One region of the Bradyrhizobium roseum genome, then DNA from elsewhere that is predicted to be linked to it. Evidence: predicted binding sites of a transcription regulator. Region 1 holds the regulator's gene; each other region holds the start of a gene.
What was found. Region 1 encodes PhoB, which activates phosphate uptake and scavenging genes when phosphate is short. Its sites were predicted from a motif close to TGTCATNNANCTGTCAT; they were not measured.
Positions count from the first base shown of each region.

Region 2: a site for PhoB is predicted at 1,923-1,939, ahead of QUH67_RS09315 (alkaline phosphatase D family protein). Genes of this name have one in related genera too.
Region 3: a site for PhoB is predicted at 2,516-2,532, ahead of QUH67_RS20350 (DUF47 domain-containing protein). Genes of this name have one in related genera too.

Region 1 covers NZ_CP129212.1:7,075,511-7,080,061, forward strand. Annotated here, with positions in the region: gene QUH67_RS33560 (aspartate aminotransferase family protein) at 1-986, opposite strand, end outside; gene QUH67_RS33565 (GcrA family cell cycle regulator) at 1,505-2,014, shown strand; gene phoB (phosphate regulon transcriptional regulator PhoB) at 2,193-2,897, opposite strand; gene phoU (phosphate signaling complex protein PhoU) at 2,908-3,624, opposite strand; gene pstB (phosphate ABC transporter ATP-binding protein PstB) at 3,636-4,457, opposite strand; gene pstA (phosphate ABC transporter permease PstA) at 4,454-4,551, opposite strand, start outside.
Region 2 covers NZ_CP129212.1:1,974,518-1,979,068, reverse strand. Annotated here, with positions in the region: gene QUH67_RS09320 (hypothetical protein) at 29-157, shown strand; gene QUH67_RS09315 (alkaline phosphatase D family protein) at 285-1,856, opposite strand; gene QUH67_RS09310 (outer membrane protein) at 2,010-2,807, opposite strand; gene QUH67_RS09305 (hypothetical protein) at 2,985-3,398, opposite strand; gene QUH67_RS09300 (indolepyruvate ferredoxin oxidoreductase family protein) at 3,543-4,551, opposite strand, start outside.
Region 3 covers NZ_CP129212.1:4,217,215-4,221,765, reverse strand. Annotated here, with positions in the region: gene QUH67_RS20365 (ABC transporter substrate-binding protein) at 1-494, shown strand, start outside; gene QUH67_RS20360 (branched-chain amino acid ABC transporter permease) at 564-1,451, shown strand; gene QUH67_RS20355 (branched-chain amino acid ABC transporter permease) at 1,453-2,421, shown strand; gene QUH67_RS20350 (DUF47 domain-containing protein) at 2,573-3,217, shown strand; gene QUH67_RS20345 (inorganic phosphate transporter) at 3,232-4,236, shown strand; gene sugE (quaternary ammonium compound efflux SMR transporter SugE) at 4,228-4,551, opposite strand.

The DNA.
Region 1 (4,551 bases):
CGCACTTCCGCGAGTATGGCGGGATAGCGGTCGACCACGGAGGCGAGCTTCTGTTTCAGCAGCAGCGACATCTTCTGCACGTGGTCGAAGAAGCCGGGCTTGAGCATGACGTCGAGCACCGCATTGGCCGAGGCGATCGCCAGCGGGTTGCCGCCGAAGGTCGATCCGTGCGAACCGGGCGTCATGCCGCTGGCCGCTTCCGCAGTCGCCAGCACCGCGCCGATCGGAAAGCCGCCGCCCAGCGCTTTCGCCAGCGACATCACATCGGGGGTGACGCCGATGCGCTTGTAGGCAAAGAGATCGCCGGTGCGGCCCATCCCGGTCTGCACTTCGTCGAACGCCAGCAGCAGGCCGTGTTCGTCGCAGAGCTGCCGCAGCGCCTTGAAGAACGACTGCGGCGCCGAACGCACGCCGCCCTCGCCCTGCACCGGCTCGATCAGGATGCCGGCGGTATGCGGACCGATCGCCTTCTTCACCGCTTCGAGATCGCCGTGCGGCACCTGGTCGAAGCCGTCCATCGGCGGGCCAAAGCCTTCGAGATATTTGGCGGAGCCGGTGGCGGCAAGCGTGCCGAGCGTGCGGCCGTGGAACGCGCCCTCGAAGGTGATGAGGCGATAGCGTTCGGGATGGCCCTTGGAGAACTGATAGCGGCGCACGAGCTTGATCACGCCTTCCATCGCTTCCGCGCCGGAATTGCAGAAGAACACCATGTCGGCGAAGCTCTGCTCGCACAGCCGCGCGGCGAGCTTCTCTCCGTCCGGGCTCTTGAACAGGTTCGACATGTGCCAGAGTTTTGTCGCCTGCTCCTGCAGCGCCGCGATCAGGTGCGGATGACAGTGGCCCAGCGCGTTGACCGCGACGCCCGAGGTGAAGTCGAGATAGCGCTCGCCACCGGTCGATGTCAGCCAGCAGCCTTCGCCGCGTTCGAAGCCGAGGTCGACCCTGGCAAAGACGGGGAGCAAATGCGAGGCGGCGCTATGGGTCATGGCAATCACTTGAGGTTCGAGCCCTGTCTTCAAGACCTGCCGTGGAGCACGTCCGTGCCTTGACATCGGTGCCTTGGCGCGAGGCGGCGACAGCCGGTCTTGCGAAACGAAACGTGCCGCCTCTTTGGGGCGGCACGTGAGAGGCATTCTATGTGGGCGCGGAGCGCTGTCAACACGCCATGGAACACGCCTTTCCTGCATCTCAGGAGGGCTAAATCCGTAGGATTGCGGTGTGGTGGAAAACACGCAGTATCGTGCCTACATGTCGGAACATGTGGACGTTGGGGCGCGGACTCTTGCGCCGGAGTCACGCCATATTGTAGCTTTTGGGCTGTCGGGTACGACATCTCGTGCGGCGGTTTTTATCCCTAAGAGTCCATTTTGTATTGCGTACACGTTCGGGCGCGCTTTCCGCGCCCGGCGAGGGCTAAGGGATTCTGACCGCAGGGTTTTTTGAGACGAATGACGTCGCCCGCGCTGCCCCATATCGGCCGGCGCGGTGCGAAGGAAAGACTACGATGACGGTATTGACCTGGTCCGACGATCGCGTCGAGCAGCTGAAGAAGCTCTGGGAAGCCGGCTTGTCGGCAAGCCAGATTGCCGCGGAACTCGGAAATGTGACCCGAAACGCTGTGATCGGCAAGGTGCACCGGCTGGGCCTCTCCGGCCGCGCCAAGTCACCCTCCTCGGCCGCGCCGCGGCAGCGCAAGGCGCGCCCGGCCCAGCAGATGGTGCGCGTGTCGCGCCCGGTTTCGCGCGGCAACACCGCGCTGGCGCACGCCTTCGAGGTCGAGATCGAACCCGATCCGATCGCCTTCGACAACGTGGTGCCGATGAGCCAGCGGCTGTCGCTGCTCGAACTCAACGAAGCCACCTGCCACTGGCCGGTCGGCGATCCCGCCAGCCCGGAATTCTTCTTCTGCGGCGGCAAGGCGCTTTCGGGACTGCCCTACTGCGCGCATCACTCGCGCGTGGCGTATCAGCCGGCGTCCGATCGGCGGCGTGCGGCACCGAAGCCGACCCGTTAAGTCGCGCGCGATACTCCAAAGCGGCCGTCCCTGCAAACGCAGGGGCCCATCACCACAGGTGTGTGGGGTTTTGGCGAGCGTGAGCTCCGGGCTCAATTCAACAATCGAGATTCGTGGTTATGGCTCCCCGCGTTCGCGGGGACGGCGATAGAATGCAGGGTGAGGCACTGGAGCCGTGCTACGACTCCACCTTCGCGAACCGATCATCCAGCGCATATCCCGCGCCGCGCACGGTGCGGATCGGATCCTGTTCGCGGCCCGGGTTGAGGAGTTTGCGCAGCCGGCCGATGTGGACGTCGACGGTGCGTTCGTCGATGTAAATGTCGCGGCCCCAGACGCTGTCGAGCAATTGCTCGCGGCTGAACACGCGGCCGGGATGCTCCAGGAAAAATTCCAGTAGCCGATACTCGGTCGGGCCGAGATCGATCGAGCGGCCCGAGCGCGCGACGCGGCGCTTCTCGCGATCGAGTTCGATATCGCCATAGGTCAAGACGGTAGCGAGCCGCTCTGGGCTTGCCCGCCGCAGCAGACCCTTCACCCGCGCCAGCAACTCCGGCACCGAAAACGGTTTAACGATGTAGTCGTCGGCGCCGGTCGCAAGGCCACGCACCCGCTCGCTCTCCTCACCGCGCGCCGTGAGCATGATGATCGGCAACTGCTTGGTCTCCGGCCGCGCCCGCAAGCGACGGCACAGTTCGATACCCGACAGGCCCGGCAGCATCCAGTCCAGCACGACGAGATCGGGAATGCGCTCCTTCAGCCGCGTATCGGCATCGTCGCCGCGGCCGACGGTTTCGACCTCATAGCCTTCGGCGTCGAGGTTGTAGCGCAACAGCGTGGTCAGCGCTTCTTCGTCCTCGACCACCATAATGCGCGCGCTCATCTTTTATTCCTCAAGTACTAGGCAACGTGGTGGCAAACGTCGTCATGTCGCCCTTCGGGCGCTTGTCGAGCATCTGCTGGCCTTCGATCATGTAGAACACGGTTTCGGCGATGTTGGTCGCGTGATCGCCGATCCGCTCGATATTCTTGGCACAGAACATCAGGTGAATGCAGAACGAGATGTTGCGCGGGTCTTCCATCATATAGGTCAGGAGTTCCCGGAACAACGAGGTACAGATGGCGTCGACTTCCTCGTCGCCCTTCCATACCGCCAGCGCCGCCGGGAGGTCGTGCGCCGCATAGGCGTCCAGCACCGATTTGACCTGCGATTGCACCAGGTCGGTCATGTGCTCCAGGCCGCGAATGAGCTTCAGCGGCTGAAAATCATTCTCCAGCGCGGCGACGCGCTTTCCCATGTTCTTGGCGAGATCGCCGATCCGCTCCAGGTCGGTGGCGACACGCATGGCGCCGACGATCTCGCGCAGATCGACCGCCATCGGCTGGCGCCGTGCGATGGTCAGCACCGCGCGCTCCTCGATCAGGTGCTGCAGACGGTCGACCTCGACATCGGCCGCGACGACGCGGTTGCCGAGCGCGACGTCGCGGCGGACCAGCGCGTCGACGGATTCGGTGATCATGCGCTCGACCTGGCCGCCCATCTCGGCGACGAGACGGGTCAATTCCTGGAGGTCGCTGTCGAACGCCTTGGCGGTGTGTTCAGAAGCCATTTTCTATCTCCTCAACCGAACCGGCCGGTGATGTAATCTTGCGTGCGTCGATCGCTCGGGGAGGTGAATATCTTGTTGGTGTCGTCGAACTCGATCAACTCGCCGAGATACATGAAGGCGGTCTTGTCGGAGACGCGCGCCGCCTGCTGCATGTTATGGGTGACGATCGCGATCGTGTAGTCCTCCGCCAGTTCGGTGATCAGTTCCTCGATCTTGGCGGTCGAAATCGGATCCAGCGCCGAGCAGGGTTCGTCGAACAGGATCACCTCCGGCCGCACCGCGACCGTACGCGCGATGCAGAGCCGCTGTTGCTGGCCGCCGGACAGCGAAAGGCCGCTGGCATTGAGTTTGTCCTTGACCTCGTTCCACAGCGCGCCGCCGCGCAGCGCCTTCTCGACCCGGCCGTCCATCTCGGACTTGGAGATCTTCTCATAGAGGCGGATGCCGAAGGCGATGTTTTCGTAGATCGTCATCGGGAACGGCGTCGGCTTCTGGAACACCATGCCGACACGGGCGCGCAGCAGATTGAGGTCGAGCTTGGGGTCGAGAATGTTGGTCTGGTCCAGCATCAACTGGCCGGTCGCTTTCTGGCCGGGATAGAGATCGTACATCCGGTTGAAGATCCGCAGCAGCGTGGACTTGCCGCAGCCGGACGGGCCGATGAAGGCCGTGACACGGTTGGTGCCGAGCGTCAGATTGATATCCTTCAGCGCGTGATGTTCGCCATAGTAAAAATTCAAGCCGCGGGCGGTCACCTTTGGCGGCGCCTCGGGCAGCGCCACCTGCGGAACGGATCCGCTCGCATTACTCACGGATACGGAGAGTTCGGTCATTTGGATGTCCTCTCGGCGCCGAGAACGCGCGCGCCAATATTCAGGGCCAATACGGTGAGCGTGATCAGCAGCGCCCCGCTCCAGGCGAGTTGCT
Region 2 (4,551 bases), 2.2 Mb from region 1:
CTTAGTCAGCATCAGGTCAGGGGGAGCGATGGTCAAGGCTTTGCAACGATGGCTGGATGCCCACCAACTGCCGGCGATCATCGCCGCCGTACTCGGCGTGGTCTTGACGATTTCTGTGCTGATAGTGGCGATCGGTTATCTCGTGGCGAGGTCCTGAAGCCACCCTGCGGTTCGGCGCTGATGTAGCCCGCATGAGCGTTTGCGACATGCGGGGGCCGCTCTTTCACCGACCCGCATATCGCAAGAGCTCATGTGGGCTACAATATCTGCGGATTCTGCCCCTCTCAGATATGCTGCGCCATGATCCGGCCGGGCCGCGCATCCTGGCGCGGCTCGATATCGACCGACCAGAGGTCGCGGTTGTCGACGTCCTTCAGCGTCACGGTCATCACTTCGGTCCTGCCGTCGATGTCGACGCGGCCGAAGAACTGCATGCCGTAACAGGGCGCGAGGTTTTCGCCGTCGCAGCCCTTCTGGAACATCGCCTTTGGCCCGAACGTATTGTCGAGCGGGGCCGGCGCCCAGGTGCCCGCATGCAGGGGGCCACTGACGAATTCCCAGAACGGTTCGAAATCCTGGAAGGCCGCGCGGTTCGGATCGTAATGGTGCGCCGCCGTGTAGTGCATGTCGGCGGTCAGCCACACCGTGTTGCGGATGCCGGCGCGTTTCATGAACGACAATAGATCGGCGATCTCATGCTCGCGCCGCTCCGGCGGGCCGTCGCCGAGCGCAATGCCGTCCTCGCTGAACAGGCCGATCGGCATGTCGGCGGCGATCACCTTCCAGGTCGCATCGGACGCCACCAGTTCGCGCTTAAGCCAGGCCAGTTGCGCCGCACCGAGGATGCAGGCCTCGCTGTGGTCGTCGCGCTTGTTGAAGCTGGAATCGCGGTAGCTGCGCATGTCCAGCATGAAGATGTCGAGCAGCGGGCCGTAGGCGATCTTGCGATAGATCCGGCCGTCCCGGGCGGGCACCGCGCGCATCGGCATGAATTCGTGGAACGCGCGGCGCGCCCGCGCCACCAGCAGCGAGCTGCCGTCCTCGGCATAGCCGGTTTCGTCGGCGGTGCCGCCCGGCGCCCAGTCGTTGGTGACCTCGTGATCGTCCCATTGCGCGAACATCGGCACGGCGGCATGGAAGGCGCGGAAATTTCGGTCGAGCCAGTTGTATTTGTAGTTGCCGCGGAACTGGTTGAGGGTGTGCGCTTCCACCGATTTCTCTTCGGTGATGATGTTCCGCCAAACCTCGCCATTGGGCAGCTTCAATTCCCGCTCCACCGGACAATCCGCATAGATGTGGTCGCCGCAATGGATGAAGAAGTCAGGACGGTTGTCGAGCATGGTGCGGTAAGTCCGCATCCCGCCACGATTTTCGTCGATGCCCCAGCCCTGCCCCGCGGTATCGCCCGACCAGGCGAAGGACAGGTTGCCGCGCGCACTGGGCGCGGTGCGGAAATGGCCGCGCTGGATCTCGCCGGCGATGCCGTCGCCACTTTCGAACCGCACGCGATAGAAGATGTCCTGCCCGGCCGGCAGATCGTGAAGCATAACTTTTGCGGTGAAGTCGCTGTTCGGCAGGGCGTCGCCGGTTGCCGAGCCAATAATCGTCTTGAAAGCTTCGTCGGCCGAACACTCGACCTGCATGCGCGCGGCGCGGTCGGCGCGGGCCCAGATCACGGCGGAGTCGGCCGAAACGTCGCCGGACTGGATGCCGCTCGTGATCAGCGGACGATCGGCGGCGCGGCTGAGGTAGGGTCTGGCGAGGCTGCCAAGACCGGCGACCGCGCACGTCGCGGCGGAGCGGACCAGCCATTGGCGCCGGTTAACAGCCTGACCGCCGCGTATCGCAATCGGCATCGAAGCACCCTCGTCGAATCATGACGACGGTGTGCCCGAGCAATTTGAATGTAGGCCGAAGGTTTTACGACAGGTGGATGACGCGCGAGCGCATCATCGCCGTGCAGGCATTTGGCGCGGCTGGAGTGCCGCTTGGTGCGCGTCGCCCGAACCTCAGAACCTGTAGTTCACACCGGCCCTGACGGTATGGAAGGTGAAGTCCTGGGAAATGCGTTCGACATAGTTGGCGCCCGGAGGCGCGAAGGTGCTGCCGGGCACGTAAGCCGACGTATAGTTGATCGAGCCGAGATCGGTGTAGAGATATTCGAGCTTGACCGTCCATCTTGGCGCGAACGCATGCTCGACACCCGCGCCGACCGTCCATCCAACTCGGGTCTCGTTGGCCGAGCCGGTCTTCGCATAACCGTTTGCCGAGGTCAGATCCCAGCTTCCACTGACGTTGCCGACCGCAAGACCGCCGGTGGCGTAGAGCAGCGTCGTATTGAACGCCACACCGGCGCGTCCACGCACGGTCATGAACCAGTCGTTCTTGATGCTTTCGTTGAACGTGCGGGTGGTGGGCGGATTGGCGGCCGTATACACCACGCGCTGCCTGAGATCCGAGCCATTGATGTCGGCCTCGATGCCGAAAACCCCGGCCCCGTTCTGCCAATTATAGCCAGCCTGCAGACCGCCGACGACGCCGGCCGGATCGAGCCGGTTGTTGCTGATGGCGATGAATTGATTCTGGAACGCGGCGCCTTCGCCCGCCCAGCTGCTGTTTTGGTCAAGCGTCGTGCGCAGATCCGAACGGCCCCAGCCGTATCCGACATTGCCGCCGACGTAGAAGCCGGTCCAGTTGTACACCGCCGCTGCCGCAGGGGCCTTGGTGTAGCGGGCCGGCATGTCCGCCGCGAAGGCGCCGAGTGAGCCCGCCAGGAAAATCGATGCCGCAGCTGCGATTGTCTTCATCTTGCCCCGCCCTTCAAGAATTCAGCCATGTTCCGACACACAATGCCCGAGTTCCCGGAAGGGCGCTGTAGTGGAACCGCAACAGGGGCAACCAAAAAGTGCAAAAAGGGTATTTTAGTACCTACAAAATCTCTCGTCGACGTAGAGGGCGCACTCGCAGGAGGTCGTCAATCGAGATCACCGTTGCCAGCCGCAGATGGCACCCGACTTACACGGCCAGGTCTGGATCCGTGTGTCGCGTGCCTGGGCGTCGAGCGGGTTGCTGCGGGGTCGCGCCAGCCTGGTGCGGGCGGCGACACGCGGTTTTGCGGCGCGCGGTTTCTCGACACGCTCCTCCGCGGTCTGCGGCTGGGGCGCGGCTTCCTTCGCCACCACCACGCGTTCCGTCTTCACCGGCCGGCTGTCGCTCCGCGCCTCGATGCGCACGGGCGCGAACTGCGTCTCCGGGCCGAGCCGTTTAGGTGAGAGCACGGCCTGGGACAGATCGAGGCCGAGGAACTGGCTGGCGCGATATTCATCCGCCAGCGCGGCGCCGCCCGATATCAGGAGCCCTGTGCAAAGCGCTGCAGAAATAGCGTTTTTCAGGCCCATCGTCGGCCTCCTGAAATCAACTGAAAGATGAATGCCCGGCCATCATGTAGGAAGCCGGCCGGATAATTCCAGCCATTCCCTGCCGCAAGGTTAGCGAAGGGTGAGCCCCGGCTGTGGAAAACTTCCAAGCCGAGTGAACACGACCTATTCAGCCGCCTGCGCCACCGGCTGGCCGATCGATGCTTCCAGCCGTGCGCATTCGGCGCGGAATTTGGCGACGTTGACGTCCTTGATGTGGCCGTAGCCGCGCACCAGTTCCGCTGATTTCGCCAGCGCCACCAGCCGCGGCCAGTCCTGCGGCTTCGCCCGATCGAGATGGCGAAAGATCATGGCGCCATATTCGCCCGGCAACGCGCGCTCCATCCGCCGCTCGGCCGTGTAGCCGAACGGATCGAACGCCGTTCCACGCAGGAACTTGAGTCGCGTCAGCAGTTCGAAGGCGCGAAAGATCCAGGGGCCGAACTCGCGCTTGCGCAAATGGCCGGTCACCTTGTCCCGCTTCGCCAACAGCGGCGGCGCGAGGCTGACCTTGACGTTCGGGTCACCGTCGAACTGTTCCTTCAGCGCCTTGCCGAACTCCCCGTCCGAATAAAGCCGGGCGACTTCATATTCGTCCTTGTAGGCCATCAGCTTGAACAGGCCTTTTGCAAAGGCCTCGGTGAGCTCATGGGACCCCGGCGACCCCTTGGCTTCCGCCACGCGAACGCGCTCGACTTCGGCCAGGTAACGCTTGGAATAGGCCTCGTCCTGATAGTCGGTCAAGAATTTGGAACGGAACGCGATGCTCTCGTCGAGCGTCCGCTTGGCCGGCGCCGCTCCCGAGTTCTTGAAGCGGGCCGCCGTGACGACGCGCTGCAGGTCGTGAGCGGCGAGCCGGCCCCAGGAGAAGGCGAGCTTGTTCATTTCGATGGCCGCGCCATTGAGCTCGATCGCCTTCATGATCGCCTCCAGCGACAGCGGGATCGCACCGCGCTGGAACGCAAAACCGAGCATGAACGAGTTGGTGGCGATGCTGTCGCCCATCAGCGCGGTGGCGAGCCCGTTGGCGTCGAGGATATCGAGATCGGTGGCGCTGACCGCCTCGTTGAGCGCGTCCCGCATCGTGCCGGCCTGGAAATCGATGTCCGGATCGATCACGAAGCTCGCGGTCGGC
Region 3 (4,551 bases), 2.9 Mb from region 1:
GCATCGTCGCCGGCGGCCAGAAGCTCGCCGGCCTTCTGCTGTTCATCACCGACGTGCATTCGCTCGGCCTGAAGGTGGCACAGGGCCTGAGCTTCACCGAAACCTTCTACTGGGATCTGAATGACGACACCCGCGCGTTTTCCAAGCGTTTCTCCGAGCGCATGAAGAACAAGGCGATGCCGTCGATGGTGCAGGCCGGCGTCTATTCGGGCCTGATCCATTATTTCAAGTCGCTGGAGGCGATGGGCGGCAATCCGCATGACGGCGCCAAGGTCGTCGCCAAAATGAAGGAACTGCCGACCGACGACAAGCTGTTCGGAAAGGGCACGATCCGCGCCGACGGCCGCAAGATTCATCCGGCCTACCTGTTCGAGGTCAAAAAGCCGGCCGAATCCAAAGGGCCATGGGACTATTACAAGCTGATCGGGACCACCCCGGCTGACCAGGCCTTCCGGCCGCTTTCGGAAAGCGCCTGCGCGCTGGTAAAGAAATAACAATGATGATGGCCTGCCGGCGTCGTGCCGGCGGACCATCGCGTCTTAAACGGGATTGAGTGCGAACAGATGCAAGCTCTATACGCCCAGCTCCTGGTGGGGTTGATCAACGGATCGTTCTACGCGCTGCTCAGCCTTGGGCTCGCCGTGATCTTCGGTATGCTCAACATCATCAATTTCGCGCACGGCGCGCTCTACATGATGGGCGCGTTCTGTGCGTATTTCCTGCTGCAACTGACCGGCATCGGTTACTGGTGGGCGCTTTTGATCGCGCCCATCGTGGTCGGCATCTTCGGCATGATCCTGGAGCGGACCATGCTGCAATGGCTGACCGGCCTCGATCATCTCTACGGATTGCTCCTGACCTTCGGCATCGCGCTGATCGTGCAGGGCGTGTTCCAGAACTATTTCGGTTCATCCGGACTGCCTTATGCGATCCCGGACTACCCGCAGATCGGCGACTGGCGCGGCCTGCAGGGCGGCATGAATCTCGGCTTCATGTTCCTGCCGGTCTATCGCGGCTGGGTGGTCATCTTCTCGCTCGTGGTCTGCATCGCCACCTGGTATCTGATCGAAAAGACCCGGCTCGGCGCCAATCTGCGCGCCGCCACCGAAAACCCGACCCTGGTGCGCGCGTTCGGCATCAACGTGCCGCGGATGATCACGCTGACCTACGGGCTCGGCGTCGGCCTCGCGGCGCTCGCCGGCGTGCTGTCTGCGCCGATCAACCAGGTGCGGCCGCTGATGGGCGCCGACCTCATCATCGTCGTGTTCGCGGTGGTGGTGATCGGCGGCATGGGATCGATCATGGGATCGATCATCACCGGCTTTGCCCTCGGCGTGATCGAGGGACTGACCAAGTATTTTTATCCCGAGGCTTCCAACACCGTGGTTTTCGTTCTGATGGTCCTGGTGTTGCTGATCAAGCCGGCGGGACTGACCGGACGGGCGGCCTGACATGAGCGCATTGACTGACGACACCCTGCCGGTAACGCCGCGTGCCGTGCGCGACGAGATGATCGTGTTTGCGGCGATGGCCGTGCTCCTGGGGTTGGTGCCGCTGACCGGCATTTATCCGTTCTTCGTGATGCAGGCCTTGTGCTTCGCGCTGCTCGCCTGCGCCTTCAACCTCCTGATCGGCTATGGCGGCCTGCTGTCGTTCGGCCACGCGATGTTTCTGGGCACCGCGGGCTATTGCACGGCCCATGCGCTCAAGGAGTGGGGGCTGTCGCCGGAACTCGGTATCCTGGTCGGCGTCGCAGCCTCCGCGGCGCTGTCCGTCGTCACCGGCTTCATCTCGATCCGACGCCAGGGCATCTACTTCTCGATGATCACGCTGGCGCTGTCGCAATTGCTCTACTTCATCTACCTGCAGGCGCCGTTCACCCACGGTGAAGACGGCATTCAGGGCATTCCGCAGGGCTACCTGTTCGGCATCTTCAATCTCGCCAAGCCGACGGTGCTCTATTATGTCGTGCTGGTCGGATTCCTCGCCGGATTTCTCCTGATCTATCGCACCATCAACTCGCCGTTCGGCGAGGTCCTGAAGGCGATCCGCGAGAACGAGCCGCGGGCGATCTCGCTGGGCTACAAGACCGACCAGTACAAGTTGCTGGCCTTCATCCTGTCCGGCACGCTGGCCGGATTCGCCGGTTCGCTGAAAGTGTTCGTGGCGCAGAACGCCTCGCTCACCGACGTGCACTGGACGATGTCCGGCGAAATCGTGCTGATGACGCTGGTCGGCGGTCTCGGCACCGTCTTCGGCCCCGTCGTCGGCGCTTTTGTCATCATCGCCATGCAGCAATATCTGGCCGGGTTCGGACAGTGGGTGACGGTGATCCAGGGTGTTATCTTTGTGGCCTGCGTGCTGACCTTCCGGCGCGGCGTCATCGGCGAAATCGCGCATTATTTGCGCCGTTCCCTGTAAAACGGTCGAGTTTGACGGCATTTTCGGCCTTATAAAGCGGTGGATGACCCGGTTCCCGGGTCATCCCGCGGCGCGCTTTTCACTCCGATAGTCTATGACAGTATTGTGACAGCCGTCCGGCGCCCCCCAGAACGATGGATTTTGACCAATGCTGATGCGCTGGTTTCGCGCCTTTCTGCCCAAGGAGGAACGGTTTTTCGACCTGTTTGACCGGCACGCCCAGACGGTCGTACAGGGGGCGCTGGCGCTTCAGGACATGCTGCGCGGCGGCGCGGAAACGCCGGTGTTCTGCCAGCGCGTCAACCAGTTCGAAAATGACGCGGACGGCATCACCCGCGAGGTGCTGACGGCGGTGCGGCGCACCTTCATCACCCCGTTTGACCGCGGCGATATCAAGAACCTGATCACGGCGATGGACGACGCGATCGACCAGATGCAGCAGACTGCGAAGGCAGTGGTGCTGTTCGAGGTCCGCACGTTCGAACCGCCGATGCGCGAGATCGGGACCCTGCTGGTCGAATGCGCCAATCTCGTCGGCCGCGCGCTGCCGCTGATGCAGTCGATCGGCAACAACGTCGCAATGCTGAGCGCCATCACCGAAGAGATCGGTAAGCTCGAAGGCCGCATCGACGATCTCCACGACATCGGACTGAAGGAACTGTATCTCAAGCACCGCAGCGGCAGCTCGATGGATTTCATCGTGGGCGCCGAAATCTACAAGCATCTCGAGAAAGTGTCCGACCGCTTCGATGACGTCGCCAATGAGATCAACTCCATCGTAATCGAACAGGTATAGGGCAGGGCCATCACGTGGATGCCACCCTCGCCCTGCCGGTTCTGGTCTTCCTGATCGCGGTCGCGCTGCTGTTCGACTTCCTCAACGGGCTGCACGACGCCGCCAATTCGATCGCGACGATCGTGTCGACGCGGGTGCTGCGCCCGCAATATGCGGTGTTGTGGGCCGCGTTTTTCAATTTCATCGCCTTCCTGGTGTTCGGGCTCCACGTCGCCAATACCATCGGCACCGGCATCATCGAGCCGAGTGTGGTCGATGCCAGCGTGATCTTTGCCGCGCTGGTCGGCGCCATCGTCTGGAATCTGATCACCTGGGCGCTCGGGATTCCCTCGTCCAGTTCGCATGCGCTGATCGGCGGGTTGGTGGGAGCGGGGATCGCTAAAGCCGGAATTTCAGCCGCAGTCTGGACCGGCCTGACCAAGACGCTGCTGGCGATCGTGTTGTCGCCGCTGGTGGGGTTCCTGCTGGCGCTGGTGCTGGTGGCGATCGTGTCCTGGCTGTCGGTGCGCTCGACGCCGTTTGCGGTCGACCGCGCGTTTCGTATCCTGCAATTCGTCTCGGCCTCACTCTATTCGCTCGGCCATGGCGGCAACGACGCGCAGAAGACCATGGGCATCATCGCCGTCCTGCTGTACTCGCAAGGGCATCTCGGCAGCGAATTCAGCATTCCGTTCTGGGTCGTGATCTCCTGCCAGGCCGCGATGGGGCTGGGCACGCTGATGGGCGGCTGGCGGATCGTCCGCACCATGGGGCTGCGGATCACCAAGCTGACGCCGATGCAGGGTTTTTGCGCCGAGACCGGCGGGGCGGCGACGCTGTTCATGGCGACCTATCTGGGGATTCCCGTCTCCACGACCCATACCATTACCGGCGCCATCGTCGGCGTCGGCGCAGCGCGGCGGGTTTCGGCGGTCCGCTGGAACGTGGCGAGTTCGATCGTCTACGCCTGGGTGATCACCATTCCGGCGTCCGCCATCGTGGCGGCGCTGACCTACTGGGCGGTGCAGTTGCTACGCTGATCCGCTGACGAGTTTGAGCCCGAGGATGCCTGCCACGATCAGTCCGATGCAGGCGAGGCGGGCAAGCGTGGCAGGCTCGCCGAACAGGGCGATGCCGAGGATCGCCGTCCCGACCGCACCAATACCGGTCCAGACCGCGTAAGCCGTTCCGATCGGCAGCGTTTTCAGGGCGAGGCCGAGCAGGACGATGCTCCCGGTCATCGCCGCCAGCGTGAGCACCGACGGTATCAGACGCGTAAAACCTTCGGTGTATTTGAGACCGATGGCCCAACCGATTTCGAGCAGACCTGCGGCAAACAACACAGCCCACGCCAT